DNA from 3 places in the Cobetia sp. BL01 genome. Region 2 is predicted to be linked to each of the others. Evidence: predicted binding sites of a transcription regulator. Region 2 holds the regulator's gene; each other region holds the start of a gene.
What was found. The regulator LexA, encoded in region 2, represses DNA repair genes until DNA is damaged. The targets are predictions, from matches to a motif close to TACTGTNTANNTANACAGTA.

Region 1 (9,893 bases), on a different contig from region 2:
TCGAGACCAATGACTTTCTTGGCCGTCTCGGCATGGCCTTCAATGGCATGGCCGAACGCGTGCAGGGATTGCTGGGAGCCCAGCAGGACATGATTCGCGCCGTCTCCCACGAGCTGCGTACCCCGGTGGCACGTATCCGCTTCGCGCTGCAGATGATCGAGGACATGGTGGATGATGATTTCGTGCTCCGGCAGATCAAGGGCGCCGATGGTGACATCGAAGAGCTCGACAAGCTGATCGACGAGATCCTGACCTATGCACGCCTCAATGACGCCGCCGGGGTTCAGCTGGATCTGGGGGCGGTGGACTGTCGGGAAGTGGCGGAGCAGGTCTGTGAAACCCTGGCGCCACTGCATCCTGAGCTGCTGCTGAGCATTGAAGGCGGTGCCTTTGATGTGGAGGCGGAGGCACGCTATCTGCAGCGTGCGCTGCAGAATCTGGTCTCGAATGCCTGTCGGCATGCAGATTCACGTGTGCTGGTGCGCATCTCCAGAGACCCGCAGGTGGTGCGCATCGATGTCGAGGATGATGGCCCCGGCGTGGGCGAGGAGGACCGCAAGAAGGTCTTCAAGCCATTCGCGCGACTGGATGATTCACGCACGCGATCTTCAGGTGGCTATGGTCTGGGGCTCTCCATCGTGCAGAAGATCATGCACTCTCATGGCGGAAGCGTGGTGGTCGATCGGGGCATCGCCCTGAAAGGGGCACGTTTCAGCCTGCTGCTGCCCTTGTCCAGCAGCAAGCTGGGACGTGAGGCGCCTCCTTCCTTGCCGCCCGTGACCCCCGGGGAGGGGGATGACGGGCAGCGCACCTGAGCGATGCTACTCTATCGTGATACGCAGTGGTGCGAAGCGATGTCATCAGCGAGGAGGGCAAGTGGATGAATCTGCAAGATGCGAGCCGTGACGTCGGGGCTCTGCATGACGCATTGATCGGCTCCTGGGAGCTGCAACGCTTCTGGTATGCCTGGCCGGATGGGCGTGAATGGGAGCCATTGGGGAGGTGTGCGGGTCAGCTGCACTATCTCCCCAATGGCTTCATGAGCGTTCAGCTGGCGGCTCGTGAGCGTGAACCTCTAGGGGTGGCGCCCACTGATGATCAATTGATGGCGGCCTTTCGGCAGGGCTTTGCCTATTGTGGGCGCTGGTGCTGGGATGAGCAGCGTCAGGAGGTCCGTCATCAGGTAGACGTCGCGAGCATCGCGGACTGGAGTGGCGTGACGCTGGCGCGGCGAGTCCAGCTCACCGGAGAGTCACTGCTGCTGGGCACGGACGCGCCCAATCTTCAGCTGCCTGCAGGGGGCTATACCACCTGGCTTGCCTGGCAGCGTCTTCATGATAGATGACATCATTACCGAAAAGGCTTGACGGGATCATGGCTTAAGGTGCAAGGTAACCCCTGTTGGATAGCAAGACGCACCACTCAGTCGCCTGTGCTGCTCGGTAAAACGCCTTGAGCGCCCCGAAATGCCTCGCTGATTTGATGCATGGTTTTGCTTTGCCCACGCTCTTCGGGTAATGCCCGTTATTTCAAACATGCTAATCAGAGAGGAATTTCTCATGGCAACTGGTACAGTTAAGTGGTTCAACGACGCGAAAGGTTTTGGTTTCATTGCTCCGGCTGACGGCGGTGACGATCTGTTCGTTCACTTCTCCGAAGTCCAGGCAGAAGGCTTCAAGACCCTGCAGGACGGCCAGCAGGTCTCCTTCGACGTGACTCAGGGCCAGAAAGGCCTGCAGGCAGCCAACGTCAAGGCTATCGACTGATCATCACTCGCTGCGGAATTCGTTCCGTGTGAGATGATAGATGTCTAGAAGCGCCCCAGCTCATGCTGGGGCGCTTCTGTTTGTGTGCGTGCAAAAAATGCAGTATCGGTGACCTGGCACACTCCGCAGAGGCATGCCATGAACAAGAGCCCCGTCCCATTGCACGATAAGCGCAGTGGGACGGGGCTCTTGTCGTTCAAGTGGTTGTCCGGAGATGCCCTGGGGCATTGGCTCAGGCTGGCTTCACGCCGCTGAGCACCTCAAAGGAGGTCTCGCGGGCAGTGCGCAGGAAATCATCCATCCAGGGAGTGCCCAGCAGATCCTCTCGCACCGCGGCATAGAGCGTCGCCCAGATTCCGTCGCCCAGAGGCAGGCCACGAACATAATCGCGGTTCAGGTATTCGGCCAATGCCCAGTTGGGCAGTGCCGTCACGCCGCGACCGCTGGCGACAAGCTGCATCATCATGACCGTCATCTCGGCATGGCGGATCTCGCGAGGGCTGATGCTGGCGGGTTCGAGGAACTGGGTGAACACGTCCAGCCGGTCATGCTCGACAGGGTAGATGATCAGCACTTCTTCCCGCAGGTCTTCCGGTTCCACACGGCCCTTGAGAGCCAGTGCATGCTGGCGTGCCACGGCCAGCATGACTTCGTAGCGGAACAGTGGCAGGTACTGGATACCGGTCATCTCCACCGGATTGGCTGTGATGACCAGGTCCAGCTGCTCGCGACCCAGCGCCTGGAGGGGAGAGAAGCTATGGCCCGAAGGAATGTCGACCTCGATCTCCGGCCAGTGATCCCGGAAGCGATCCACCGTCGGCATCAGCCATTGGAAGCAGCTGTGGCATTCGATGGCCATATGCAGCCGTCCTTGCTCACTGCCTGCCATGCGCGCGATGTCACGCTCTGCCATGCGAAATTGCGGCAGTACCTGTTCTGCCAGTGACAGCAGGCGTTGCCCTGCACGGGTGAACTCGACCGGGCGCGTCTTGCGAATGAACAGTGGCGTGCCCAGGCGCTCTTCCAGGTCCTTCAGTTGATGTGAGAGGGCGGACTGGGTGAGGTGGATGCGCTCGGCAGCCTCGACCAGCGAGCCGGCATCACGCAGTGCCAGCAGCGTGCGGAGATGGCGTAGTTCGAGCATGATGAGTTTTGCTCATTTGGATGAGTGAACAGTTCATTTTCATTCAATTCTTGGGCGAAGTGCTGCGCAGGTCAATCGCTGCTGCGCGAGGAAGCGTCAATGAGCTCCGTTGGGCATTCCCCCTGAGCCTGATGGATCTCGGCATGGCCATCGCAGAGGGAGGTGTCTCATGCAGGCAGTGCCAGTGTCTTCACGATGACGGCACTTCATGGGAATTGCCGTGAATCGAGGCCCACAAGGCTGGCTGCGCTTGATAGACTTTCTTCATGCGCCAGGATGGCGTTGCTCTCTACGCCTTGAAATCACGCTGTGTCGCCGCCTCTACAGGAGTGCGGTGCGTTACGTTCTGTCGTCAGGCATGCCCAGGGAGGGCTTTTCATGTTTCCGTTTCATTCGCGCCCGGATCATACGAGGGCTGCTGCCTGTTCGGCGCCAGATGTCTCGCCTTGGCGTGGCGGGCGTCAGGTGGCCACTATCTCGACATGCACTGCGACAGGTATCTCGACAGGCGCCTCGGCCAATCTCCTGTGCGTGTCGATGATGGCGCTGCTGAGTGGCTGCTCCATGCTGTCGGATGAATCGCGTGATGCGCCGAGTGCGCAGGTGATGCCGGCACCGCTGAAGATTCCTGAAGTGCGTCCTGCCACGAAACCAGTCAAGCCCAGGGCACCCAGTGCCGAGTCGCTGGGTCAGGCGCCGGCGGTGACATTGCCCGCGACCTTCCTGCCGCCTCGGGGGGCCAGCGAGTATCAGGTCTGGCGCTGTACGCCGGCGCAGGATCTGTTGATGGCCTTCAGTGATGGACAGGACGCGAGGGGCAGGCCTCCCGTCTCTGTGGCGACGGACACCCCTCAGGAGGCGACTGCTGAAGGCTGGCTGCGGCTATGGTCGCGTCAGCACGCCTACGCCCTGGGGCATGTGGTGAGTGCTTCCGGCGCTCGTTATCGGGCCAATGACGCCCCGGTCTCCGAGCGGCAGCGTCAACAGGCGGAGGGGGGAGCCCGTGAACTGGAAGTCTGGTTCAAGGGGCGGGAAGCCACGCTGCACAATGCGCGCGGCAACCTTGAGTGCGTTCAGGATGATCAGCGCACCATCCAGATCCCCGATGACCAGCCGCTGCTGGTGGCACAGGGTCACGAGCCTGAGTGGCGTATCAGTCTGGATCGAGCGCATAACCGGATGACGGTGACGGCATCGCCCGGCCTGTTGGGTGCCGTGCAAGGCAAGGCGCGGGTGTCGCAGGACGCTACAGGCACCGATGACAGCAGCTCTGGCGTTGCCGGGAACGAGAGCGGCAAGCAGGATCAGGAGTCATCGTCGCTCAGTCAGTTGACGTTACCCTATCGGGTCAATGACGACGGCAAGCATGGCAAGGTGCTGTCGGCGCGCTTGCCGCGCGCTTCAGTCGGCAGGGGGTGGCTGAAACTGAGCCTGACGCCGGGTGCCTGCTTCGACACCATGCAAGGTACCCCGTATCCGCTGACCTCCGAGCTGACTCTGACGCGAAAAGGAGGAGAATCTCGAGATCTGAGTGGCTGTGGAGAGGCATACCTCCCCTGACATGACGTTTCTTTTCGTCGATTTTTTCGAATGGTTGGTGCGATCTTTATCGCTTTTCGTGCCACGGAGTTCATCTATCATGGCGGGCAGCTCTCCATTACGGGCAACGGATGCCAAGCCTGGCTCGTGATGGGAAATCGTCCTTTCTGTCTGCGGAGAACCTGCCATGTCTGCCACACCGCTCAATGTTCTGCTGGTCTCATCTTCCCTGTTCGGAGAAAAAGGCAACTCTCGTGAACTGGCTTCCGCGTTCGTGGATGCCTTGCAGGCGTCCGGTCACGAGCATCAGTTGACGCATCATGATCTGGTCGAGCGCGATCTTCCGCACCTGGGTGCCGCCGAGATGCAGGCATGGATGACGCCGGCGGATGAGCGAAGCGCTGAGCAACGCAAGCTCGCCGAGCTGTCTGATGGTTTCCTGGCCGAGCTGAGAGCGGCTGACCTGCTGGTCATCGCGGCACCGCTCTACAATCTGGGCCTGCCGACGCAGATGAAGGCGTGGTTCGACCGGGTGCTGCGTGCCGGCGAGACCTTCCGCTACACCGAGAAAGGGCCCGTGGGTCTGCTGGAAGGCAAGCAGGCACTGGTGCTGGCAGCACGTGGCGGGATGTATGCGGGCAGTGACCTGGACTCCCAGACGCCGCATCTCACATCCATGCTTGGGCTGATGGGCATCACGGATCAGCACTTCGTATACGCTGAAGGCCTCAACATGGGCGATGAGCAAAAGGTGGGAGCTCTGTCAGAGGCCAGGACAGGCATCGCCAACTACGTAGATGCTCTCTGACCCGGTGTATCTGCCGTAGCTGAGTCACATTGGTTGAGCATGATGAATGAAAACGCCACCGCCGCTCTGAGAGGAGCGGCGGTGGCGTTTGTGCTATCGGGAAGCAGAGGTCACTGGGGGAGGAGCCAGTGGCCGGAAACGCTCAGCCTTGGTCTTCGAGTACTTCCAGTGCGCCCTTGAGGCGCGCATGCAGCTCTTCCAGCGGCGGCTGAGCGCCGCCTTGCGGCCAGCCGGCCGTCAACACCACGCCATCGGCGGCATAGTCGCTGGCATCCACCGGTACATCGTAGCCGTTCAGCCAGTGACGCACGTCGGCCTCATGAGCGAATCCGACCTTGAGGCGTCTGGGTGTACGCGGCGTGAAGGTGGTGGTGGGCAGTCGCTCGAGGGCGTCGAGCACGGCACGACTGTATGCACGAGCCAGACCACCGGTGCCCAGCTTGATGCCGCCGAAGTAGCGGATCACCACGCAGGCGATCTGTCCCACGCCGCTGCCTTCCAGTACCTGATACATCGGCCTGCCGGCGGTACCGCCCGGCTCTCCGTCATCGGAGAAGCCGATGGCATTCTGCTCATTCGGCGCACCCGCGATGAATGCCGTGCAGTGATGACGTGCATTGGGATGGGCGAGATGCGCCTTTACCAGCAGCCGCGTCATGGCGTCTGGTGTCGGAGCGTGGGCCAGCCAGGCGATGAAGCGGCTCTTCTCGATCTCGATGCTGTGCTCGTGATGCGCCTCTGGCGCCAGTGCAGGTATCTGATAGCTCATCGTGCCATCTTAGCAAAGCGTCGCCCTCAATGAGTGACGGCGTTGCCGCGTACGACACCCATCACCATGCCCAGCACTTCGATATCGGCATTCTTGAGGTAGATGGGGGCCATGCTGTCGTTGGCCGGTTGCAGGCGTACACCGCTCTTCTCGATATACAGCTTCTTCAGCGTCACTTCCTGCTGGTTGATCATCACCACGGCGGTCTCACCGTTCTCGGCACTTTCACTGCGCTCGATGATGATGATGTCGCCATCATGAATGTTGCAGTTGATCATCGAGTGGCCGCGAACGCGCAGGGCGTAGGTGTTGCGTCGCACCATGCGCGTCGGCACGGCGATCGTGCCGCAGTCGGCGATGGCTTCGATGGGCATGCCGGCGGTGATGTTGCCGAGCAACGGGATATCCATCATGTCGCTGGCAGTGATTTCCTGCCAGGCCTCGTCATTGAGCGGCAGATTGTGAAGGCGCTGAAGGTAGTGTGGAGCGTGAAGACGTGACATGAGCTATCCCCTGATGCTGTGCGGTCGGCAGAGGGAGCCGACCTGCGATGCAGCGTGAAAGGTCGTCAGGCTGAGTTCATCTGCGGCCTGATAGGCTCTGCGAACATGATGACAACGCGATGAGAGCCGACCCGTTCGGTCTGCTGCCCGGGCAATGCCAGGCATGCGATGACGATACTGTATGAGTACTGTTTTTGTATACAGTGTCTGCATCATAGCAAGCCAGCGCGAGGTGGCAAGGGGTGAGTCGGTCGTCGATGCCAATCAGGCGATGGGTGTGTCGTATGAATGTGCACCATGCTTTGCTGATGGAGCGCGCGAGAACTTGACTCCCGTGCAAGGCTCGACGCGTGCGGGTCGCGTCATTCGGGCGACCGGTGGTCAGTGCCGGCTTCAGCTCGTAGAATGACGCGATTGGATCCCTCGGGACCAGCCTCTGATGTCGCGCTCCGCGACTGACCAGCCGCGAGATGTCGGGATGTCGATCCAGCCAGTCAGCGATGAAGCCCGTTGCGTGCCGCCCTTGCTGGCGGTGCGGGCGCTTGGGTGTGAGCGCGATGAGCGCTGGCTGTTCCAGACGCTCGACTTCAGCCTCGCGGCGGGCGAGATCCTGCAGATCGAAGGCCCCAATGGCAGTGGCAAGACCACCCTGCTCAAGATTCTGTCCGGGCAGTTCCATGATCACGAAGGCGAAGTGCTCTGGCAGGGGCAGCCTGCCTCGCGGGTGCGCGACGACTTTCTGGGATCACTGCTCTATCTGGGTCACCAGCCCGGCATCAAGGGCACGCTGACGGCATTGGAAAATCTTGCCTGGTATCAGGCGCTCGGTGACGCCGCATCTTCTCGAAACGCCGCGGAGCGACGCTCGCTCGCCTGGGCAGCGCTGGACGCCGTGGGGCTTGCCGGCTTCGAGGATGTCCCGGCCCAGCAGCTGTCGGCTGGTCAGCAGCGGCGCATCGCCCTGGCGCGATTGCACCTGACACCGCGTCAACTGTGGGTGCTCGACGAGCCCTTCACCGCCATCGACATCGATGGCGTCCAGGCGCTGGAGGCGCTGCTGCTGGCGCATGCCGAGCGGGGTGGCAGCGTGGTGATGACGACCCACCATCGCTTCTCGGATGTCTCGCGATTGCGCCGAATAGGCCTTGGGCAACGCGCTGGCGCGGAGTCGAGGGAGGGCGCCTGGGCATGAGACATGATCCTCTGACACCATTGTCCGAGTCTCCCGTTGCCTGCTCGTTGGGTGGAGCACTCAAGGCGACACTTCGACGCGACCTGCGTCAGGCGTTGCGCCGGCGCAGTGAGCTGATCAACCCGCTGGTATTCTTCGCCCTGGTGATCACGCTGTTTCCGCTGGGGATCTCGCCGGACAAGGCGCTGCTGGCGACACTGGCGCCGGGGCTGCTGTGGGTGGCGGCCTTGCTGGCCACGTTGCTGTCACTTGAGGGGCTGTTCCGGCAGGACCTCGACGACGGTAGCCTTGAGCAACTGCTGCTGACCCCCCAGCCGTTGCCATTGCTGGTGCTGGCCAAGGTGGCGGGGCACTGGCTGTTGACCGGTCTGCCGCTGGCGCTGATGGCACCGCTGCTGGGCGTGATGCTGGGGCTGCCGAGCGGCGCCTTCGGGGTGCTGATCGCCTCGCTGGCGCTGGGCAGTCTGAGCCTGTCGCTGATCGGCGCGATCGGCGCGGCGCTGACGGTCGGGCTGCGGCGCGGCGGCGTGCTGCTCTCGCTGATCATCCTGCCGCTGTACATTCCCGTGCTGATCTTCGGCGCCGGCGCGGTGCAGAGCGCCGTCACCGGCATGCCCAGCGCCGCCCACCTGGCCATGCTGGGTGCGATGCTGGCGCTGGCACTGTTGCTGGCGCCGCTTGCCATCGCCGCCGGCCTGAGGCTGAGCATCAATGGCTAGTCCCTGCTCCCTGCCGGCTGGCAGAGGGTGGCCTGAGTGCCGCCAGCACTTCGCCAGATATCCTTTCGCCCCTGACAAGAGGCTCGTGTGAACGCCGATTCCGACTCTCATCAAGCGCCTGCTCGCAAGGTTCGCCCGCGCAAGGGCGGGCTGTGGCCATGGCTGCATCGCTTGGGCACACCGGCGACCTTCTTCGCGGCCAGCCAGCGCTGGCTGCCGTGGCTATGGGCCGTGGCGATCCTCGCGCTGGTGGCCGGCAGTGCCTGGGGACTGGCCTTCGCGCCGGCGGATTACCAGCAGGGCAACAGCTTCCGCATCATCTATGTGCATGTGCCGGCGGCGATTCTCGCCCAGTCCTGCTTCATGCTGCTGGCGGCATGCGCACTCATCTTCCTTGTCTGGAAGATCAAGCTGGCGGACATGGTCGCCACGGCCGCCGCCCCCGTCGGCGCCTTGATGACGGCGCTGGCGCTGTTTTCCGGCTCGGTATGGGGCATTCCCACCTGGGGCACCTGGTGGATCTGGGATGCCCGGCTGACGTCGATGCTGATCCAGCTGTTCCTGTATCTGGGCGTGATCGTGCTGCGCGGTTCCTTCGCCAGTCGTGACAGCGGCTCGCGTGCCGCCTCGATTCTGGCGCTGGTCGGCATGGTCAATATCCCGATCATCAAGTATTCGGTGGATTGGTGGAGCACACTGCATCAACCTGCCACCTTCACGCTGAGTGAAGCACCGCCGATGCCGGCCAGCATGTGGATTCCGCTGCTGCTGATGGTCATCGGCTTCTACGCCCTGTTCGGTGCGCTGGTGCTGATGCGCACGCGGGTCGAGGTGCTGAGGCGTGAGAGTCGCAAGCAATGGGTGCGTGACCTGCTGAGCCCGCACTCGGACTCACGCCCCGGCCAGAATTCGCCTGCAGGCCCCGTTTCCACAGAGGGTGATCACTGATGAGCTTGCCCGATGTCGCCTTCTCGAGTGTCAGCGAGTTCTTCGCCATGGGAGGGCACGCCCTCTATGTGTGGTCCGCCTGGGGGCTGACGGCGGCATGCCTCGCGGGGCTGGTGATCGCCACGCGGCTGTCCCGTCGCGCGGTGGAGGCCGATATTCGCCGTCGCCTGCGTCGGGAATCCGCCCGTTCCTGAATCCATTCTCGACCTCCCGTGCCAGCCGTCCCGCTGGTCGCGAGAGGCATGATCGTCCCTTGCCCTGATCGAGCCCTGACCATGACCCCCAAACGCAAGCAGCGCCTGTATCTCGTCACGGCCATCGTGCTGCTGGCCGCCCTCGCGGTGGGCCTCACGCTCTATGCCCTGCGCGCCAACATCAATGCCTTCTACACCCCGACCCAGATCGCCAGTGGCGAGGCGCCCCAGGGGCGTCAGATTCGCGCAGGCGGCATGGTGCGCGATGGCAGTGTCAGGCGTGACAACGAGACGCTGGATGCCATCTTCAC
Region 2 (9,893 bases):
GCACAGCGCCAGCACCTGCTCGGGAGAAGCACAGTTGCGCGCAAACAGGATGACGCCGCCGACGGCGGGGCGTGCCAGTAGTTCACGTTCGTCAGACGTGAGGGTATGCCCCTCGACGTCGAGCATTACGGAGCCCAATGGCTGTGTCATGACATCCTTCCTGTCCATGGCCTGCTGGCCGTGTCATGCGCTGCAAGGCATGGCACGCACGGCAGGGTTTCATGTCGTTACGGGGCTCGGCAGCCTGGAAGACAAGCCTCAGGACAGGCGGCCGGCGCGAGGAAAGGCGCAATTCTAGCCGACTGAGCGCGACTCGAACAGTCGCGAGCACCAGCCGCCAGGCAACGCAGCGTCAGGCGTGCAACAGCACTGGCGTTCCGGCCGGCGCATGCCGGTAAAGGCACAGCAGATCCTCATCGCGCAGACGAATGCACCCATGGGAGGCCGGGGTGCCCATCGGCTCGCTGGTCGGCGTGCCATGGAAGTAGATGTAGCGCCGCAGGCTGTCGACGCGCTGTCCCGCCGCGTTGCGGCCACGGTTGATGCCGGGCTCACGACCGCTGAGCCACAGGATACGCGTCAGGATCCAGTCGCGTTCGGGGTGCTCGGCGGCCAGTCGAGGCGTGAACACCTCTCCCGTGAAGCGCCGTCCACGATAGACGGCACCACGTGGGTTGCCCTCCCCGATCGCGGCGCGAACCACATGCCAGCCGGTCGGCGTGCAACCGCTGCCATCGAGCTCGCCGATACCGTTGAGGCCGCTGGAGATCGCACAGGCATGCACCAGCGTGTCAGGGTCAGCCGCGGGGGGCGGCGCATCACGACTGCCACTGGGCGCGTCATTGCGTATCTCGAGACGCTGGCGGGTGAGATCCACGCAGACCCAGCAAGCCATCAGCTTGCCGCCTGGGTGACCGCTTCACCATCTCCGAGCGAGGCCGGCAGCGGAGCCGCCATCGCCGCGACCACCACCGGACGCATGTGCTGGATCAGCTCGCGCACACTGGTGTGATGGCCGTATTCGGCCTCTTCGATATCGCGCAGTGCGTCCAGTCCCGAGAAGGTGAAGATCACGCTGCCGAGCATGAAGTGCAGACGCCAGAAGCGCTCGTTGTCTGGCAGGTCCGGCGTCGCAAGCTTCAGGAGCTCGGCGAAGCGGCTGAAGACCGTGCCGTAATGCTCGCGGATGTAGCGACGCATGTGGCCCTGCCCCTGGGTATAGGCAAGCCCGAGCAGGCGCATGAAGGTACGCAGGCTGTTGCGCTCGGCCGGCACCTCAAGCACCGTGCGCGCCATCACTTCCAGCAGCGTTTCCAGCGGCACCTGACGACCGGCATGCTGCTGCTCGACACTGTCGAGTGCCGCATGGAAACGCTCGCTGAAGGGGTCGAGATAGCGGGCGAACACTGCCTGGATCAATGACTTCTTTGAGCCGAAGTGATAATTGACCGCCGCCAGGTTGACCTTGGCCTTGCTGGTGATATTGCGCAGCGAGGTTTCGGCGAAGCCTCGCTCGGCGAACAGGACCTCGGCGGTATCGAGGATACGGGTAACGGTATCGGTCTGGGCCATGGGCGGATGCCTTGTCAGATGATCAGTCACGAGGGGGCACGGGAGTCCTTGTCCCCCCGGACAACGGCAAGGCCGTGGCCCGGGGGGCGACTCTTCTCATGCAGGTCAATCAAACGACATGTCGGTCTTCACGCACCGCGTGTCAGGCAGCGACTCCGAGGCGGAGGCTGCCACGAGCCGTGTCCCGAGCACAGGACAGACGCACAGGACACACAGGGCCTGTGTACCGGTAGCCGGATGCGCTCGACGAACATTCGTTTGAAACAAGATAATTCTAGCTGTCCATGCCATGACTGGCAATTGCTGGTTGTTTCAAACACTCGACAGCCAAGACCGGCAGGACGCGCATTCACGCGGGACATTCGGGGACGGGATGGTCATGGGGCGTCCCGGACACCCGCTGTCTCGCGTCAGCATGTCGATGTCGACGAAGATGCCGGCAACGTTGCTGCCAAAGCACCCACGATGCCTTGCATGACCGCCATGACTGGATACAATGACAGTTGTATGGATGCACACCCCGTGCCGTCAGCTCAGATGCCGCCCAGGCCAAAGGCAATGCCCATGACTCAGCCGCTTACTCCGCGCCAGCAGGATGTCTTCGATTTCATCATCAAGACCATCAAGTCCTCAGGCTATCCGCCAACGCGTGCCGAAATCGCCCAGGCACTGGGCTTTCGCTCACCGAATGCCGCGGAAGAGCATCTGCGTGCCCTGAAGCGCAAGGGAGCCATCGAGATGGTGCCGGGCACCTCGCGGGGCATCCGCGTGCCGTCTCTGGCCGAGGCGGAAGAGGATAGCGAGCAGGGCCTGCCGGTCATCGGGGAAGTGGCCGCTGGCAGCCCTATCCTGGCCAGCCAGCATATCGATCGTCATTGCCCACTGCCCAGTGACTACTTCTCGCCTGCCGCCGACTATCTGCTGCGCGTGCGCGGGGTCTCGATGAAGGATGTCGGCATTCTGGAAGGTGACCTGCTGGCCGTGCACCGCACGAGCAGCGTGCGTGACGGACAGATCGTGGTGGCGCGTCTGGGGGATGAAGTGACGGTGAAGCGTTTCCGTCGCGATGGCCATTACGTATGGCTGGAAGCCGAGAACGAGGACTTCGCTCCCATCAAGGTGGATCTGCGCACGGACAGCCTGGAAATCGAGGGCCTCGGCGTGGGCGTGATCCGCGATGGCGGCCTGCACTGATCTCAAGGCTTGCAGGCAGTCTGTCCTCACAGCGCTGACGCGCAGATGACGATTGTCGTCATCTGGGCATCCACGAAAAAACCCGCCGGTTGGCGGGTTTTTTCGTGGCTGGCAGACATGCGGGAAGTGCTCAGTGCACCATGCCTTCCGACTGCTCGTCTTCATCATCCTCGCCATCCCACAGGCGGGTGCGGGTGATGGCGTGATCGATCATCTCACGCGCGACCTCGAAGCGATTGTCACGCAGCAGATCGGCAGCTTCATCGGAGATGCGGATACTGAGAAGTGGCTCACCTTCACTCTCGGCGGCACGCAGGATCACTTCCCCATCTTCCATTTGCACGATTTCAAGTACGGCGGGATCGGACACGTCATTCCTCCTGCACGGCATCCTGAGGATACCGGCGTCGTTGTGATCGTCAGCTTGACGGCGGGCAGGCCCTGCGACTTGCAGTCACTGGCGACAATGCAGAAAAAAGTACGACCACAGCCAGAGCCATGGTCGTACCGGAGAATGCAGGGCTTGCCACAATGCCGCCAGTCTAGCACCCGTCATGCCAGGGCGTCACCTGAATGACAGGTGCGTGACATGCCAGCGCTTTCGGGTCAGGCAAGGCGCGACGCTACCACTCCACATTCGACTCGCGAAGGTGTGACAGCAACGCCTTCATGGCGCTGACTGCCGTGGCGAGACGCTCTGCCAGAGGCGCATTGGCCGCCGCGGCGATGATGAGACCATCGCCACGCGCCTGGCCTTCCTCACGCCGGGCAGCACCGCCCTCTTCATGCAAACGCGTGATATCGGCCACCAGCTGGCTCAACCAACTGTCCGGCTGCGCCTGCAGGCTTCGCAACTGCTCGATTTCCGCCACGGGAGTCGGCGGTGTGGCCAGCCGCTCGCGCCAGCTGCCCTCAGGCCAGCGTGCCGACGCGGCGCACTCCTCGATCAACGAGGCCAATGCCAGCTCCATCAACGCCAGCGCCCCTTCCTCACCGGCCATGCGCCGTGCGACGGCATGCTCATCACGCGTCGCGACGGCCGCCTGCTCCAGCAGCAACTCGGCCTGATACAGCAGTTGATTGGTGCGGCCACGCTGGCTCATCAGCTCTTGGCTCCCTTGCGCTTGTCCTCGACGACCCAACGGCCGTTGTCGAAGGTCGCCTTCCACCCCGTCGCCTTGCCATCCTCGTCCGTCATCACGAACTGCTCCTTGGCCTTGCGCGAGAAACGAATCTGCGTCGGGCGGCCATCGGGGTCTTTCTCCGGCGCCTTGAGGATGAAGTGATACTTCTCCGGCAGCTCGTCGGCATGCGCCTTGAGCTCGCTGACCAGCGGCGGACGCGTCTCGCGATTCTTGGGGAACTGACTGGCGGCAAGGAACAGGCCACTGGCGCCATCACGCAGCACGTAGTGATCCTCGACCTTCACGCAGGCAAGTTCCGGCATGGGGATCGGGTCCATCTTCGGCGGCGCGACCTCTCCGGACTTGAGCAGCTTGCGGGTGTTCTTGCAATCCTCGTTGGTGCAGCCGAAGTACTTGCCGAAACGCCCGGTCTTGAGCTGCATGTCGGCACCGCACTTGTCGCACTCGATGACCGGCCCATCGTAGCCCTTGATGCGGAACTGACCCTGCTCGACTTCATGTCCCACGCAGTCCGGGCTGTTGCCGCAGACGTGCAGCTTGCGCTGCTCGTCGATCAGATAGCTGTCCATGGCCGTGGCGCAGATCGGGCAACGGCGCTTGGCACGCAGTGCATCGGTCTCGGCATTCTCATCCGCGTCAGCGGCGACCGCCTCATCCCCCGGCAACAGGTCGATGGTGGTCTTGCAGCGCTCCTTGGGCGGAAGGTTGTAACCGGAGCATCCCAGGAAGACGCCGGTGGAGGCGGTACGGATCTGCATCTCGCGACCACAGGTCGGGCAGGCGATATCGGTCGGCACCGGCTGATTCGGGCGCATGCCCTCTTCTGACTGGGCGTGATCCAGCTCGGCCTTGAACTCGGCGTAGAAGGCATCCAGCAGCTCGCGCCAGTTGCGCTGACCATTGGCCACCTCATCGAGGTAGTCTTCCATGCGCGCGGTGAAGCCGAAGTCCATCAGGTCCTTGAAGGATTCACTGAGACGATCAGTGACGATGTCACCCAGCTTCTCGGCGTAGAAACGCCGATTTTCCAGCGCCACGTAACCACGATCCTGGATGGTCGAGATGATCGCCGCATAGGTCGAAGGACGGCCGATGCCGCGCTTCTCCAGCTCCTTGACCAGACTGGCTTCGGTGTAACGCGCCGTCGGCTTGGTGAAGTGCTGCTGCGGGTCCAGCTCGACCAGCTCCAGCACCTCGCCGATGGCCAGGTCCGGCAGTGACTGATCCTCTTCCTTCTTGCCCGCCGGCTTCATCACGCGGGTATAACCGTCAAACTTGAGCACCCGGCCCTTGGCGCGCAGCTCGTAGCCATCGACCTCGATGGTCAGGGTCGAGGACAGATACTCCGCCGGCACCATCTGGCAGGCGACGAACTGACGCCAGATCAGCTCATACAGACGCTCCGCGTCACGCTCCATGCCGGTGAGGTCCGTCGCGCGACGCGCCACCTCGGAGGGACGGATCGCTTCGTGAGCTTCCTGGGCGCCTTCCTTGCTGGAGTAGACGTTGGCGGCCTGCGGCAGATAGTTGTCGCCGAATTCCTCAGCGATGAAGTCCCGCGCGGTGGCCACCGCGTCCGCCGACAGATTGGTCGAGTCGGTACGCATGTAAGTGATGTAACCGGCCTCGTAGAGGCGCTGCGCCATCATCATGGTCTTCTTGACCGAGAAGCCGAGACGACTGCTGGCCGCCTGCTGCAGGGTCGAGGTGATGAAGGGGGCATTCGGCTTGGAACGGGTCGGCTTGTCTTCGCGATTGGAAATCGCGAGCCGAGCGGTACGCAGCGCCGCGATGCGATCCAGCGTTTCCTTCTCGCTGGTCGGACGGAAGGCCTTGCCATCCTGACGCGCCAGCTCGAAACGGATCGCCTCGCCGCTGGTCGCGGCAAGCTCTGCGTGCACATCCCAGAATTCTTCCGGAATGAAGGCACGGATCTCACGCTCACGCTCGACGATCAAGCGCACGGCAACCGACTGCACTCGCCCGGCCGACAGCCCACGAGCCACCTTGGCCCACAGCAGCGGCGAGACCATGAAACCGACGACACGATCCAGATAGCGACGCGCCTGCTGAGCATGCACGCGGTCCATCTTCAGATCGCCCGGCTCATCGAAGGCCGCCGTGATCGCCTTCTTGGTGATCTCGTTGAACACCACGCGCTTGTAGCGGGTATCGTCGCCACCGATGGTCTCGCGCAGGTGCCAGGCAATCGCCTCACCTTCGCGGTCCAGATCCGTCGCGAGATAGATGGTGTCGGCCTTCTCGGCCAGGCGCGTCAGCTCGGAGACGACCTTTTCCTTGCCGGGCAGGATCTCGTAATGCGCCTCCCAGCCGTTCTCCGGGTCTACCCCCATGCGACGGATGAGCTGCGTCTTGGCCTTCTTTTCCTTGTGAGCCGCCTTGGCTTCCGGCGACATCTTGCGCGTCTCGGCTGCCTGACGGGCACGCTCCTTGGGATCGGTGGCCTGCTTGCCGCTACCGCTGGTCGGCAGATCGCGGATATGCCCGACACTCGACTTCACCACGAAGTCGTTGCCGAGATACTTGTTGATGGTCTTGGCCTTGGCAGGCGACTCGACGATCACCAGTGACTTGCCCATGGTTGCTCGCATCTCCTGGCCGGCGCTGACTGCACCGGCGAATGACTCGTAGCGCTGGGTTTTATCCCAGCCTAAAAATGCGCCTACCCTACCCCAGCATTTCAGCGCTGACCAGCAATGTTGCCAGCACCACGACATGTGGGTGGTGGCAGCGGACATCACACACCACCCCGAATCTCGAGAATCGACGCCCGAGGCATGACGCGGTCATCGACCGGCACCCGGACCTGCCAGACCCGCCAGATGCATGTGTCGCCATGACGAGAGGCTAGCCATGACTATATATAAGTGGCCTTTTCACGATTCGTCACATCAGTGTGGCATTACTGACACAGGCAGTGGCAGGCCTGCGGGTCAACGTAGATGCCATCCTCACAGCCTGGGCCTCTCGGATCACGCCATGTCTGACTGGCCACCAGCCTGACGCCAGCGCTTGTGAAGACGCAAGTCATGTCGCTACCATCGCCGCCATGGCAGCCGAATCACTCGCGCGCTACCACACCAATCAACCACGACACTCGACAGGCTCCCTTTACGTCGTCAATGTAGTAAAATGACAACACAAACCGCCTGACCCCTCACGCAAGTGTTCAAGGAGTATGTTCTCATGCCGCACGCGTTCAACGGCCCGATCCGCCGCACCAAGATTGTCGCCACACTCGGTCCGGCCAGTGACAAGCCGGGCGTCCTCGACGCGATGATCCGTGCCGGAGTGGATGTGGTTCGCCTCAACTTCTCTCACGGCAGCCCCGAAGACCACCGCATGCGTGCCGAGGCCGTCCGTGCCGCCGCCGCCGCCCAAGGCCGCAGCGTCGCCGTGCTGGGTGATCTGCAGGGTCCGAAGATCCGCATCGCCCGCTTCAAGGACACCGCTGTCCAGCTTCAGGAAGGCCAACCGTTCATCCTGGACATCGGCCTGGGCCGCGATGAAGGTACCGTCGAGCGTGTCGGCTGCGACTATCAGCAGCTGGCCGATGACGTGGTCGCCGGCGACGTTCTGCTGCTTGATGACGGTCGCGTGGTGCTCGAGGTCAACGAACTCAAGGGCAACGAGATCCACACCACCGTCAAGGTGGGTGGCAAGCTGTCCAACAACAAGGGCATCAACAAGCAAGGCGGTGGCCTGTCCGCCGAGGCGCTGACCGAGAAAGACAAGGCAGACCTCAAGACCGCCATCGACATCGGCGTGGACTATCTGGCCGTCTCCTTCCCGCGCAGTGGCGCCGACATGCAGCTGGCACGTGAGCTGCTGGGCGAGGAAGGTCGTGACATCGGCCTGATCGCCAAGGTCGAGCGCGCCGAAGCCGTGGCCGACGACGCCGTGCTCGACGGCATCATCCTCGCCAGTGAAGGCGTGATGGTGGCGCGTGGCGATCTGGGCGTGGAGATCGGCGACGCACAGCTGATCGGCGTGCAGAAGCGCATGATCCGCCGTGCCCGCAGCCTCAACCGCGTGGTCATCACCGCGACCCAGATGATGGAGTCGATGATCAGCGCCCCGCTGCCGACCCGCGCCGAAGTCTTCGACGTCGCCAATGCCGTGCTCGACGGCACCGACGCCGTGATGCTGTCGGCCGAGACCGCGGCAGGCGATTTCCCGGTCGAGACCATCGAGACCATGGATCGTGTCTGCCTGGGTGCCGAGCGTGAACGTGCCGCCCAGGAATCCCAGCACCGCATCCACGAAGGCTTCAGCAAGACAGACGAGACCATCGCACTGTCTGCCATGTACGCGGCCAACCACCTGACGGGTGTCGTGGCCATCGTCTGCATGACCGAATCCGGCTACACCCCGCTGATCGCCTCGCGCATCCGCTCGGGTCTGCCGATCGTCGGTCTCGCCCAGGACCAGAAGACCCAGCGCCGCATGGCTCTCTATCGTGGCGTGGTGTCCCTGCCCTTCGATTCCAGCGAGCTGCCGGCGCAGGAGATCAACCGTCGCGCCATCGCCGAGCTGGAAGCGCGCGGCATCGCCAACCGTGGTGATCTGGTGATTCTGACCCGCGGCGATCAGATGAATGCCCACGGTGGCACCAACACCATGAAGATCGTCACTGTCGGTGGCACCATCGACTGAGCGACCGGCATCGACGGATCGACACCGGCAGCGTTATCACTGGCGGGGCTGACACCCCGCCTTCAGGAGATCAAGCGGCATGAGCGAGCAACGACCCAAGCGCCAGGCACGACGCACCCTGGCAGAACGCAAGCGGATTGCGCTGGTGGCTCACGATGGCAAGAAGGATGAGATGCTGGCCTGGGCCATGCGCTGGCGCGATGAGCTGTCACGCCACCAGCTGCTGGGCACCGGCACCACGGCCCGACGCATCAGCAAGGAGCTCGGACTTGAGGTCGAAGGCCTGATGAGCGGGCCGCTGGGCGGTGATCAGCAGATCGGTGCACGCATCGCCGAAGGCAATCTCGACCTGCTCATCTTCCTGTGGGACCCGTTCGCTCCGATGCCGCACGACCCTGACGTCAAGGCGCTGCTGCGCCTGGCGACACTGTGGAACGTGCCGGTGGCCAACAATGTCGCGAGTGCCGACTTCATGTTCCACTCATCACTGATGTCGGAGTCGGTCGAGATCGCGGTCCCCGATGCCAATGACTGGGTCAGCACCCGCGCCTGACACTGGCACATTGCCGATACACGTAAACGCCCGCCCCTCATTTGAGTGGGCGGGCGTTTACGTATGGACCCATGTCAGCGTGATCCACACCGTCATTGGCTTCATGCAGGACAGCGAATATCCGCGAAAATGTCGTAATCAAACTACATTTCGGACCTTTACCTGACTGGCTAGCTGGCTGGCTAGCTGGCTAGCTGGCTAGCTAACGGCAACATGCCCCTTCCTCCAGGCGTCTGATGCCTCACGCCTGAATCCTGAGCTGGCTGGCGATGATCGCCCCGCGTGAGGCCATGCAATAGAGCCCAATGTGATGGGCGTCTCGCTGCGGGTGGATGGCGGGCGCAGGCAATCCAAGGGCAGCCACGCTTTCCTCACTCAGATCATAGGTGGCGCAGGCAGGCTCCAGCACCACGATGTCGCTCACCTCGCCCAGCAGACCATGATTGCGTGCAGAGAGAAGCGTCAGCACCAGGTCCATCACGCAGATGTCCGTGCAGATTCCCGCCACTACCAGCGTCTTCAGTCGCTGCCGGCCAACCCAATCCTGCAGCGCATTGACACCGCTTGCCGGGTCGATCGCGCCAATATATCCATTGATGCAATCCTTGCGTACCAGAGTGGCATGCGGATCGCTCTCCAGCCACGCAAGCTCTGCCACCAGCTCATCCTCACCACTACCCTGCTCACAGTGAGCGGGATAGGGCGGCTCCGGGACGCCGGGTGAGTGGGAGTCAATGAAGGCCAGCAGTGGG
Region 3 (9,893 bases), on a different contig from region 2:
GGTCTGACGCATGTAGGTGGATTTACCGCCCATGTTGGGGCCGGTGATCACCAGCATGCGGCGCGCATCGTCAAAGCGCACGTCGTTGGGCACGAAGGGGTGGTCGCTGACATGTTCCACCACCGGGTGGCGGCCGCCTTCGATGTCGATTCCCGGCGTGTCGCTGAGCTGTGGGCGGACGAAGTCCAGTGCGGCGGCGCGATCAGCGAAGGCGGTGAGCACATCCAGTGACGCCAGGGCGCGTGCCGTCTGCTGCAGGCCATCCAGTTCGGTATTCAGGTCATCCAGAAGGTGCTCATACAGCAGCTTCTCGCGGGCCAGCGACTTGGACTTGGCCGACAGCGCCTTGTCCTCGAATTCCTTGAGTTCCGGGATGATGAAGCGCTCGGCATTCTTGAGCGTCTGGCGGCGGATGTATTCCGGCGGAGCTTCCGCTGACTGGGAGCGCGGCAGCTCGATGAAGTAACCATGAACGCGGTTGTAGCCGACCTTGAGGTTGCTGATGCCGGTGCGCTCACGCTCACGGGTCTCGAGGGCCACCAGATACTGACCGGCGTTCTCGGAGAGGCCGCGATACTCGTCCAGCTCATCGTCGTAGCCATCGGCGATCACCCCGCCATCGCGCAGCACGACCGGCGGATTCTCGATCAGCGCTTCGCTGAGCATGGCCGAGAGGGCGGGGAACAGGCGGATGCCATCGCGCAGGTCATCGATGGCACTGCCTTTCTCGACGCTGGCGAGCACGGCGCGCAGCTTTGGCAGTGTATTGAGGCCATCACGCAGGCGCGCCATGTCCCGCGGGCGGGCGCTGCGCAGTGCAACACGCGCCAGGATGCGCTCCACATCGCCGATCCGCTTGAGCAGGCCTTGCAGTTCGAAGGGGTAGTCACCCTCAATCAAGCGCTGCACTGCCGCCTGGCGCTGGCCGATCTGGGTCTGATCGCGCAGCGGGCGGTTGAGCCAGCGCTTGAGCAGGCGTGAGCCCATCGCGGTAGCAGTCACGTCCAATACGCTGGCCAGCGTGTTGTCGCTGCTGCCGCCAAGATTGGTGTCGATCTCGAGGTTGCGACGGCTGGCGGCATCGATCACGACCGAATCGTCGCGACTCTCCACGGCCAGCGCCGTCACGTGGGGCAGACCGGTGCGCTGCGTGTCACGCGCGTAGTCGAGCAGGGCACCAGCAGCGGTGACCGCGCAGGTCAGATGACTGCAACCGAAACCATTGAGGTCCTGAACGCCGAACTGATCGCACAGCAGGCGCAACGCGGTCTCATGGTCGAAATGCCAGTCACTCTGACGGGTCAGGCCCGGGCGTGAGGCAAGACTGCTTGGCAGTTCACGACTCTCGCCGACCATCAGCTCGGCGGGTGACAGACGCTGGATCTCGGCCAGCAGTTCTTCATCGCCATTGACTTCCAGTACGCTGAAGCGTCCTGAGGAAAGCTCCAGTGCCGCCAGGCCCCAGGTCTCACCGTCTCGATGCAGCGCCACCAGCAGATTGTCACGGCTGGCATCCAGAAGCGCCTCGTCATGCAGGGTGCCCGGTGTGACGATGCGCACCACCTTGCGCTCGACGGGGCCCTTGGTGGTCGCGGGATCGCCGATCTGCTCGCAGATGGCCACGGATTCGCCCATTTTCACCAGGCGTGCCAGGTAACCCTCGGCGCTGTGATAAGGCACCCCTGCCATGGGAATGGGGGAGCCGCCGGAGCTGCCACGTGCCGTCAGGGTGATGTCGAGCAGTTGCGCGGCTCGCTTGGCGTCCTCATGGAACAGCTCATAGAAGTCGCCCATGCGATAGAACAGCAGCACACCGGGGTGCTCGCGTTTGATCTTCATGTACTGCGCCATCATCGGCGTCATCTGGGGCGCGCTGTTCTTGGCCATGGCCATGGACTTCCTTGACTGCACTGCAATGGGAAAAAGACGCACATGCGAGAACACGGCATGCGGGATGCGCGATATTCTACGGACTGGCACGGCCGGCTCCAATGCCTGTGATGCCTCCTGCTCGCTTCCCTTTTCCTCAGACCACTTCTAGAAAGGAGTTCGTTCATGGCCCGATTGACGGATACGACGTCCGAGGCACCGGATGCGAATGCACTGGCCGAGCAGCTGCAGGCGCTGGCATTGGCGCGCGGAGTCCAGATCACTGCTGCAGAGTCATGCACCGGGGGTGGCGTGAGTGCCGCGATCACGGCGATTTCCGGTAGCTCCGGCTATTTCGAGGCGGGCTATGTGACCTACTCGAATGCTGCCAAGCGGCGTCTGCTCGGCGTCAGCGAAGCATCGCTCGCGGACTTCGGGGCAGTCTCCGAGGCCGTCGTGCGCGAGATGGTCAAGGGAGCGTGTCGTGACAGCGGTGCCGAATTGGGGGTGGCAATCAGTGGTGTGGCGGGTCCGGGAGGCGGCAGTGAAGAAAAGCCCGTGGGGACGGTGTGGCTGGCATGGGGCAGTGAGGCGCGACAGCAGGCGCGGTGTTTCCACTTTCCGGGAGACCGGCAGGCCGTGCGCGACGCCGCCGTGAGGGTGGCATTGCAAGGCTTGATCGAATGCGTGGAAGCCTGGCAGGGCTGAACTGGTGAGGCTCGAGACGCATGCAACCCTCTGCGTTGAGACTGCTGCCTGAAAAAGCGCATCACCGGACTGGCAGAACGATGAAACATGCGGCATCATACTGTCCATGTATACAGGGTTTTGCCATGACAGCCCAGCCGCTAGGCTGACAGTCTCTGCATCACCCGAAGCTTGAGAATTTCCTATTTCAGGTGGTTGCCCATGCGGCGCCGCCGTTCGACAGGAGGCCACATGGCACAGGACGACAATCGTACCAAGGCGCTGAACGCGGCGCTGTCCCAGATCGAGCGCCAGTTCGGCAAGGGCGCCGTCATGCGCATGGGCGATGCCCCGCGTGTGGCCATCCCGTCGGTATCCACCGGGTCTCTGGGCCTGGATATCGCGCTCGGCATCGGTGGCCTGCCTTTCGGTCGAGTGGTCGAGATCTACGGTCCGGAATCCTCGGGCAAGACGACACTGACGCTCTCGGTCATCGCCCAGGCCCAGAAGCAGGGCAAGGTGTGTGCCTTCATCGATGCCGAGCACGCGCTGGATCCGTCCTACGCCGAGAAGCTCGGCGTCAATCTGGACGAGATGCTGGTCTCCCAGCCGGATACCGGTGAGCAGGCACTCGAGATCGTCGACATGCTGGTGCGTTCCGGTGGTGTCGACGTCATCATCGTCGATTCCGTGGCAGCCCTGACGCCGCGTGCCGAGATCGAGGGTGAGATGGGTGACTCCCACGTCGGCCTGCAGGCGCGTCTGATGTCCCAGGCGCTGCGCAAGGTGACGGGTCACATCAAGAATGCCAACTGCATGGTGGTGTTCATCAACCAGATCCGCATGAAGATCGGGGTGATGTTCGGTAGCCCGGAAACCACCACCGGTGGTAACGCGCTGAAGTTCTACTCGAGTGTCCGTCTCGACATCCGTCGTACCGGCTCCGTGAAGTCCGGCGATGAAGTCACCGGTAACGAGACTCGCGTCAAGGTCGTGAAGAACAAGGTCGCGCCGCCGTTCCGCCAGGCCGAGTTCCAGATTCTCTACGGCAAGGGCATCTACCACGCCGGTGAGGTCATTGATCTGGGCGTGCAGTGTGGTCTGGTCGGCAAGGCAGGTGCCTGGTACAGCTACCAGGGCAGCAAGATCGGTCAGGGCAAGGCCAACTCCGCCCAGTATCTGGAGGACAACCCCGCGATCATGGAAGAGATCGAGAGCCAGATTCGCGCCCAGCTGCTGGCTTCTCCGGAAACCAAGGAAGAGGCCAAGGAAGAAGTGGTCGCCGAAAATGAAGATGATCTGGATCTCGATTGAGACCTGCTCGAGAACGTGTTCATTGAGCGCTGATTTCAGCGCCTTTCAGTGATCTGCAGCGCCCGCCCCGTTTTCGGTGGCGGGCGCTGTGCGTTTTGCACCGGGGATTTCGCCATCTCGGGTGCCCCTCCAGAAAGGAGCGCCAACATGCACGATCAGGAAAGAGAGACCGCCGGGCCGGACTATCAGCCCCTCGATGTCGGCGCGATGACGCCGCAACGGCGTGCCCGCAATGACGCCATCGCACGTCTGGCACGCCGCGAGCACAGCCGTCGCGAGCTGCACGACTATCTCAAGGAGCGCGACTACCTGCAGACCGTCAGCGATGATGCGCTGGCGGAGCAGTCCGCGAGTGGCGAGGAGGGCGCCGAGACGCGCTTGAGTCGTGATGAGGTCGAGCTGCTGATCGAGGAAGTGCTGGAGCGTCTGGTCGAGGAAGGCCTGCAATCCGATGAGCGCTTCGCCGCCAGCTTCCTGCGGACACGGGTGCTGAGGGGGCAGGGCCCCAGGCGTATCCAGCAGGAGTTGCGCCAGCGTGGCATCGACAACGAGACGTCAGGTGCCGTGATGCGTGCTGCCTGTGATCCGGTGCCTGATGCCTTCGGACATATTGATGCGGTGGACTTCTTCGAGCTGGCGCGCGAGACGTTGGCAAGGCGCTTTTCCTCAGCGGGCGAGGGTCACAAGGAGCGTGCGCGCCGAGAGCGCTTCCTGCTCCAGCGCGGCTTCGACTACGAGCAGTTGCGCTACGCCATGGAGTCCGCCTGGACGGAAGACGAGGCGTGAGGCCAGCCATTGCCCGGGCAATGGCTCGGAACGCGCAAACCGGTCACTCAAGCCATTTCCCCCCCTTTAGCTTGCGCGAACAGGCGTTATACTAGGTCGTCTTGCGACGGCACGGGGCAGGCGCCTTCTTTCATGCTTTTCATTGCACCTCCATGCATTCCCACATGGATGAATATGCAGAAACCATGCGGAAGTCATGCAGAAGAAGACCCCCGGAGCGTCTTTACGCACATCGCTACGGAACCTCTATGAAAAGCGCAGAAATCAGAAACGCCTTCCTGACCTATTTCGAGAAGCAGGGGCATACCATCGTTCCCACCAGTTCTCTGGTGCCGAACAACGACCCGACCCTGCTGTTCACCAACGCCGGCATGGTGCCCTTCAAGGATGTCTTCCTGGGCCGTGATCCGCGTGGCTACAGCCGTGCCACCTCCGCACAGCGCTGCGTGCGCGCCGGCGGCAAGCACAATGACCTGGACAACGTCGGTTACACCGCACGTCACCACACTTTCTTCGAGATGCTGGGCAACTTCAGCTTCGGTGACTACTTCAAGCGCGAAGCCATCCAGTTCGCCTGGAAGTTCCTGACCGAAGAGCTGGGCCTGCCGAAGGAGAAGCTGTGGGTCACCGTGCACGTCAGCGATGACGAAGCCCGTGACATCTGGTTCAACGAGGTCGGCATCGATCAGAACCGCTTCTCGCGTCTCGACGAGGACAACTTCTGGCAGATGGGCGACACCGGCCCCTGTGGCCCGTCTTCCGAGATCTTCTATGATCACGGTGAAGACGTCGCCGGTGGCCCGCCGGGCAGCCCGGACGAAGATGGCGACCGCTACATCGAGATCTGGAACCTGGTCTTCATGCAGTTCGATCGTGATGCCGAAGGCACGCTGCATCCGCTGCCCAAGCCGTCCATCGATACCGGCATGGGGCTGGAGCGCGTCGCGGCCGTGATGCAGGGCGTGCACTCCAACTACGAGATCGACCTGTTCCAGAATCTGCTGGCGGCTGCGGCCGAGATCATCGGTCATGACAACATCACCACTCCCTCGCTGCGCGTGGTGGCGGATCACATCCGTTCGTGTGCCTTCCTGATCGCCGATGGCGTGCTGCCGTCCAACGAAGGGCGTGGCTACGTGCTGCGTCGCATCATCCGCCGTGCCGTGCGTCACGGTCACAAGCTGGGCGCGCGCGGCAGCTTCTTCTACAAGCTGGTCGCGGCGCTGGATGCCGAGATGGGCGATGCCTATCCGGAACTGCGCTCTGCGCGTGAGCAGATCGAGCGTGTGCTGCTCAAGGAAGAGGAGCAGTTCGCGCGTACGCTGGAGCACGGCATGAAGCTGCTCGAGGAGGCCATCGCCGAGCTGGATGGCAATACCCTCGACGGCGAAACCATCTTCAAGCTCTACGATACCTACGGCTTCCCCTACGACCTGACCGCCGACATCTGCCGCGAGCGCGAACTGATCCTCGATGAGGCCGGTTTCGAGGCCGCGCTGGAAGCTCAGCGTGAGCGTGCACGTGCTGCCAGCAATTTCGGGGGCGACTATTCCGCCAACCTGACGCTGGAAGGCGAGACGCAATTCACCGGCTATGATCACCTCGAGGGTGAGGCGACCGTCACCGCGCTGTTCGACAGCGAAGGCAATACGCTCGAGCGTCTCGAGGCCGATACCAAGGGCATCGTGGTACTCGATACCACGCCGTTCTATGGCGAGTCCGGTGGTCAGGCGGGCGATACCGGTTATCTGCATCTGGAGGGCGGCCGTTTCCAGGTCAGTGATACCCAGAAGCAGGCCGGACATCATCTGCATCACGGTGTGCTGATCGAAGGTTCGCTCGCGGTGGGCGACGCGGTGCGTCCGCAGGTCGATGCAGATCTGCGTGCTGCCTCCGTGCGCAACCACTCCGCCACGCACCTGCTGCATGAAGCGCTGCGCCAGGTGCTGGGTGAGCACGTCCAGCAGAAGGGCTCGCTGGTGACGGCCGAGCGCCTGCGCTTCGACTTCAGTCACTTTGAGGCGATGACCGCAGAACAGCTCTCCGAGGTCGAGCGCATCGTCAATGCGCAGATTCTCGCCAACGCCGAGACCACCATCGAGTTCATGACTCTCGATGAAGCCAAGGCGCGCGGCGCGGCGGCACTCTTCGATGCCAAGTATGGTGAGCAGGTCCGCGTGCTGACCATCGGTCAGGATGCCTTCTCCATCGAGCTGTGTGGTGGGACTCACGTCAAGCGCAGTGGTGATATCGGTCAGATGCACATCATCGCCGAGACTGGCATCGCCTCCGGCGTGCGCCGCATCGAAGCCATCACTGGCCGTGCGGCACGTGATTTCCTGCTGGCGCAGGAAGCGACCCTGACTCGTCTGGGCGAGCGCCTCAAGGCCAAGCCGGAGCAGGTCGAGGAGCGTGTCACCAGTCTGCTTGAGCGCAACCGCGGTCTCGAGAAGGAGCTTGAGCGTCTGAAGGCCAAGCTGGCGTCCGCTTCTGCCAGTGACATGCTGAGCGACATCGCGGATGTCCAGGGGCTCAAGGTGCTGGCCAAGCAGGTCGAAGGCGTCTCCGGCAAGGAGTTGCGTGGCCTGATGGATGACCTGAAATCCAAGCTGGGTTCCGGCATTCTGGTGCTTGGCGTCGCGGATGGTGACAAGGTCAGCCTGATTGCGGGCGTCACCGATGATCTGACCTCGCGCATCAAGGCGGGTGATCTGGTGCGTCACGTGGCTGAGCAGGTCGGTGGCAAGGGCGGTGGTCGTGCTGACATGGCGCAGGCCGGTGGCAGTGATGCCGCATCGCTTCCCGGGGCACTGGCCGGCGTGCCAGTCTGGGTAGACGCCCAGCTGGGGTAAGAAGACAAGATGAAGGCCGGGCTTCTCGTGAGGAGACCCGGCCTCTTTTTGGGCCCGCATGAGTCTCATGTGGGGACAACGCAAACGGACACGGATAACGGAAACGCACATGGCGCTATACGTTCAGAAGTTCGGAGGCACTTCGGTCGGCTCGGTGGAGCGGATCAAGGCCGTCGCCGAGAAGGTCAAGCGATTCCGCGACGAAGGACATCAGGTTGTCGTGGTCGTCTCAGCCATGAGTGGCGAGACGAACCGACTGATCGGTCTCGCCAGCGAGATCAACGATGACCCGACGCCGCGCGAAATGGACATGCTGGTCTCTACCGGTGAGCAGGTGACCATCTCCCTGCTGGCCATGGCACTGCAGAAGATCGGTGTCGACGCGACCTCCTATACCGGCGCTCAGGTAGGCATTCGTACCGATAGCGCGCACACCAAGGCGCGTATCCAGCGCATCGACACCGATGACCTGCGCGAAGACCTCGATGCTGGCAAGGTCGTGGTGGTCGCTGGCTTCCAGGGGGTCGATGATGAAGGCAATATCACGACACTGGGGCGCGGTGGCTCCGATACCACCGGCGTCGCCCTGGCGGCAGCCCTCAAGGCGGACGAGTGTCAGATCTATACCGATGTCGATGGTGTCTACACCACTGATCCACGTGTGTGCTCCAAGGCACGTCGTCTGGAAACGGTGACCGTCGAGGAAATGCTGGAAATGGCGAGCCTTGGCTCCAAGATCCTGCAGATCCGTTCGGTGGAATTCGCCGGCAAGTACAATGTTCCCCTGCGTGTGCTGTCTTCCTTCGAGGATGGCCCGGGTACCCTGATCGTCGCTGAGGAAGAAGACAACATGGAAGAACCGCTGATCTCCGGCATTGCCTTCAATGTCAACGAAGCCAAGCTGACCCTGCTCAACACGCCGGACATTCCGGGTGTCGCCTCCAAGATTCTGGGCCCGATCGCCGATTCCAACATCGAGATCGACATGATCGTCCAGAACGTCTCCCCGGACGGCAATACGACCGACTTCTCCTTCACGGTGGCCAAGAGCGACTTCAAGGCGACCCAGCGTATCCTCAACGAGACGGTCATTCCGTCCGTCGGCGGCGGTGAGCTCAGAGGCGATGACAATATCGCCAAGGTCTCGCTGGTCGGTGTCGGCATGCGTTCCCATGCCGGTGTCGCCTCCAAGATGTTCCGCGTGCTGGCGGAAGAGGGCATCAACATCCGCATGGTGTCCACGTCCGAGATCAAGATCTCCGTTCTGATCGACGAGAAGTTCATGGAGCTGGCCGTGCGTGCACTGCACACCGCCTTCGGCCTGGATGCGGAAGCCGTCAGCGACGAGACTGCCTGATTTGCATTGAATGATCAGCACAATGGTGCTCAGATGAAGTGACTTGCCACCCGTGGGTGGCTCGTCCTTCCGCCAGGGACTGCACTGCATGGAAGTGAGGCCCGGCAAGGAGCGCCAGGGGCCCTGCCTCATGCACCCGATACATTGGCGATCGCACCTTCTGGGGGAGAGCCGGTGTGTCGGGTGCTTTCATTCAACGAGTCATTCAGTTGATATGAAGGGGTGGTGTTGGCCGTCGGAGCATGCATGACGCATAATCTCCAGGCCTCATGCACCTCGGTGGCCGGCTCGTCCCTGCCGGTCGCTGACTTCGAATCCTGTTGCCGTCCCGGCTGTATGAATTACTGACAAGGAGATCAGTCATGCTCATCCTGACCCGTAGAGTAGGTGAAACGCTGATGATTGGTGATGACATCACCGTCACCGTGCTCGGTGTGAAGGGAAATCAGGTGCGAATCGGTGTCAACGCACCCAAGGACGTCGCCGTCCATCGTGAAGAGATCTATCAGCGTATCCAGCGCGAGAAGGAAGACAATGGTGATGCCATCGCCTGATGGCATGTCATGCCCACCAGATGGCTCCGGATACTCTCGAGAGCACCACACGAACGCCAACCACGCTGTCCACCTGGTTGGCGTTCGTGTTTCTGGCATATGGTCTGTGCGGTCTGGGCGTTGCCCGGTCCTGGCGGCCTGAGTGACTCGATCCGTTCAGGCTCAGATGCATGCGTCGGAGGCATCAGGCAGAGCTGAATGGGCGGCTGAGCGTCAAGTCAGTGTTCCATAAGGAAAAAATTCACTTTTTTCCTGGAAAGGGGGAGACAGACGACTTCTTCTTGGGTATTATTCCCGCTCCCTCGAACGAGACGCGACGACAGGCTAGCCATCGTCATGTTCTGGTTCATGCGGGGAGATTGCTTGGGGGCGCGCAGCCTCGAGCCTGTTGTCGAATGGTGATGAGATGTTCTGCATCGAAGCCAAAAAATCGACACAGGGGCTAGACAAAGCCCAATCAAATGAGTAAGATAT

Region 1: ACZYGA_RS09575 (LexA family protein) is a predicted target of LexA. The motif match lies at 6,716-6,735, and genes of this name have one in related genera.
Region 3: recA (recombinase RecA) is a predicted target of LexA. The motif match lies at 2,676-2,695, and genes of this name have one in related genera.

Annotation. Positions count from the first base shown of each region.
Region 1 covers NZ_JBVBEE010000004.1:181,922-191,814, forward strand. Annotated here, with positions in the region: gene ACZYGA_RS09540 (ATP-binding protein) at 1-815, shown strand, start outside; gene ACZYGA_RS09545 (lipocalin-like domain-containing protein) at 881-1,345, shown strand; gene ACZYGA_RS09550 (cold-shock protein) at 1,560-1,766, shown strand; gene ACZYGA_RS09555 (LysR family transcriptional regulator) at 1,999-2,910, opposite strand; gene ACZYGA_RS09560 (MliC family protein) at 3,448-4,470, shown strand; gene ACZYGA_RS09565 (FMN-dependent NADH-azoreductase) at 4,637-5,257, shown strand; gene ACZYGA_RS09570 (IMPACT family protein) at 5,400-6,026, opposite strand; gene ACZYGA_RS09575 (LexA family protein) at 6,053-6,529, opposite strand; gene ccmA (cytochrome c biogenesis heme-transporting ATPase CcmA) at 7,008-7,721, shown strand; gene ccmB (heme exporter protein CcmB) at 7,718-8,440, shown strand; gene ACZYGA_RS09590 (heme ABC transporter permease) at 8,591-9,388, shown strand; gene ccmD (heme exporter protein CcmD) at 9,388-9,582, shown strand; gene ccmE (cytochrome c maturation protein CcmE) at 9,664-9,893, shown strand, end outside.
Region 2 covers NZ_JBVBEE010000002.1:308,547-318,439, forward strand. Annotated here, with positions in the region: gene nagZ (beta-N-acetylhexosaminidase) at 1-150, opposite strand, end outside; gene ACZYGA_RS05025 (L,D-transpeptidase family protein) at 353-895, opposite strand; gene ACZYGA_RS05030 (TetR/AcrR family transcriptional regulator) at 895-1,572, opposite strand; gene lexA (transcriptional repressor LexA) at 2,137-2,766, shown strand; gene ACZYGA_RS05040 (hypothetical protein) at 2,897-3,136, opposite strand; gene ACZYGA_RS05045 (DUF6586 family protein) at 3,390-3,869, opposite strand; gene topA (type I DNA topoisomerase) at 3,869-6,511, opposite strand; gene pyk (pyruvate kinase) at 7,119-8,588, shown strand; gene ACZYGA_RS05060 (methylglyoxal synthase) at 8,668-9,141, shown strand; gene ACZYGA_RS05065 (isochorismatase family protein) at 9,383-9,893, opposite strand, start outside.
Region 3 covers NZ_JBVBEE010000006.1:140,464-150,356, forward strand. Annotated here, with positions in the region: gene mutS (DNA mismatch repair protein MutS) at 1-1,887, opposite strand, end outside; gene ACZYGA_RS12305 (CinA family protein) at 2,056-2,577, shown strand; gene recA (recombinase RecA) at 2,809-3,870, shown strand; gene ACZYGA_RS12315 (regulatory protein RecX) at 4,018-4,656, shown strand; gene alaS (alanine--tRNA ligase) at 4,905-7,508, shown strand; gene ACZYGA_RS12325 (aspartate kinase) at 7,618-8,865, shown strand; gene csrA (carbon storage regulator CsrA) at 9,228-9,419, shown strand.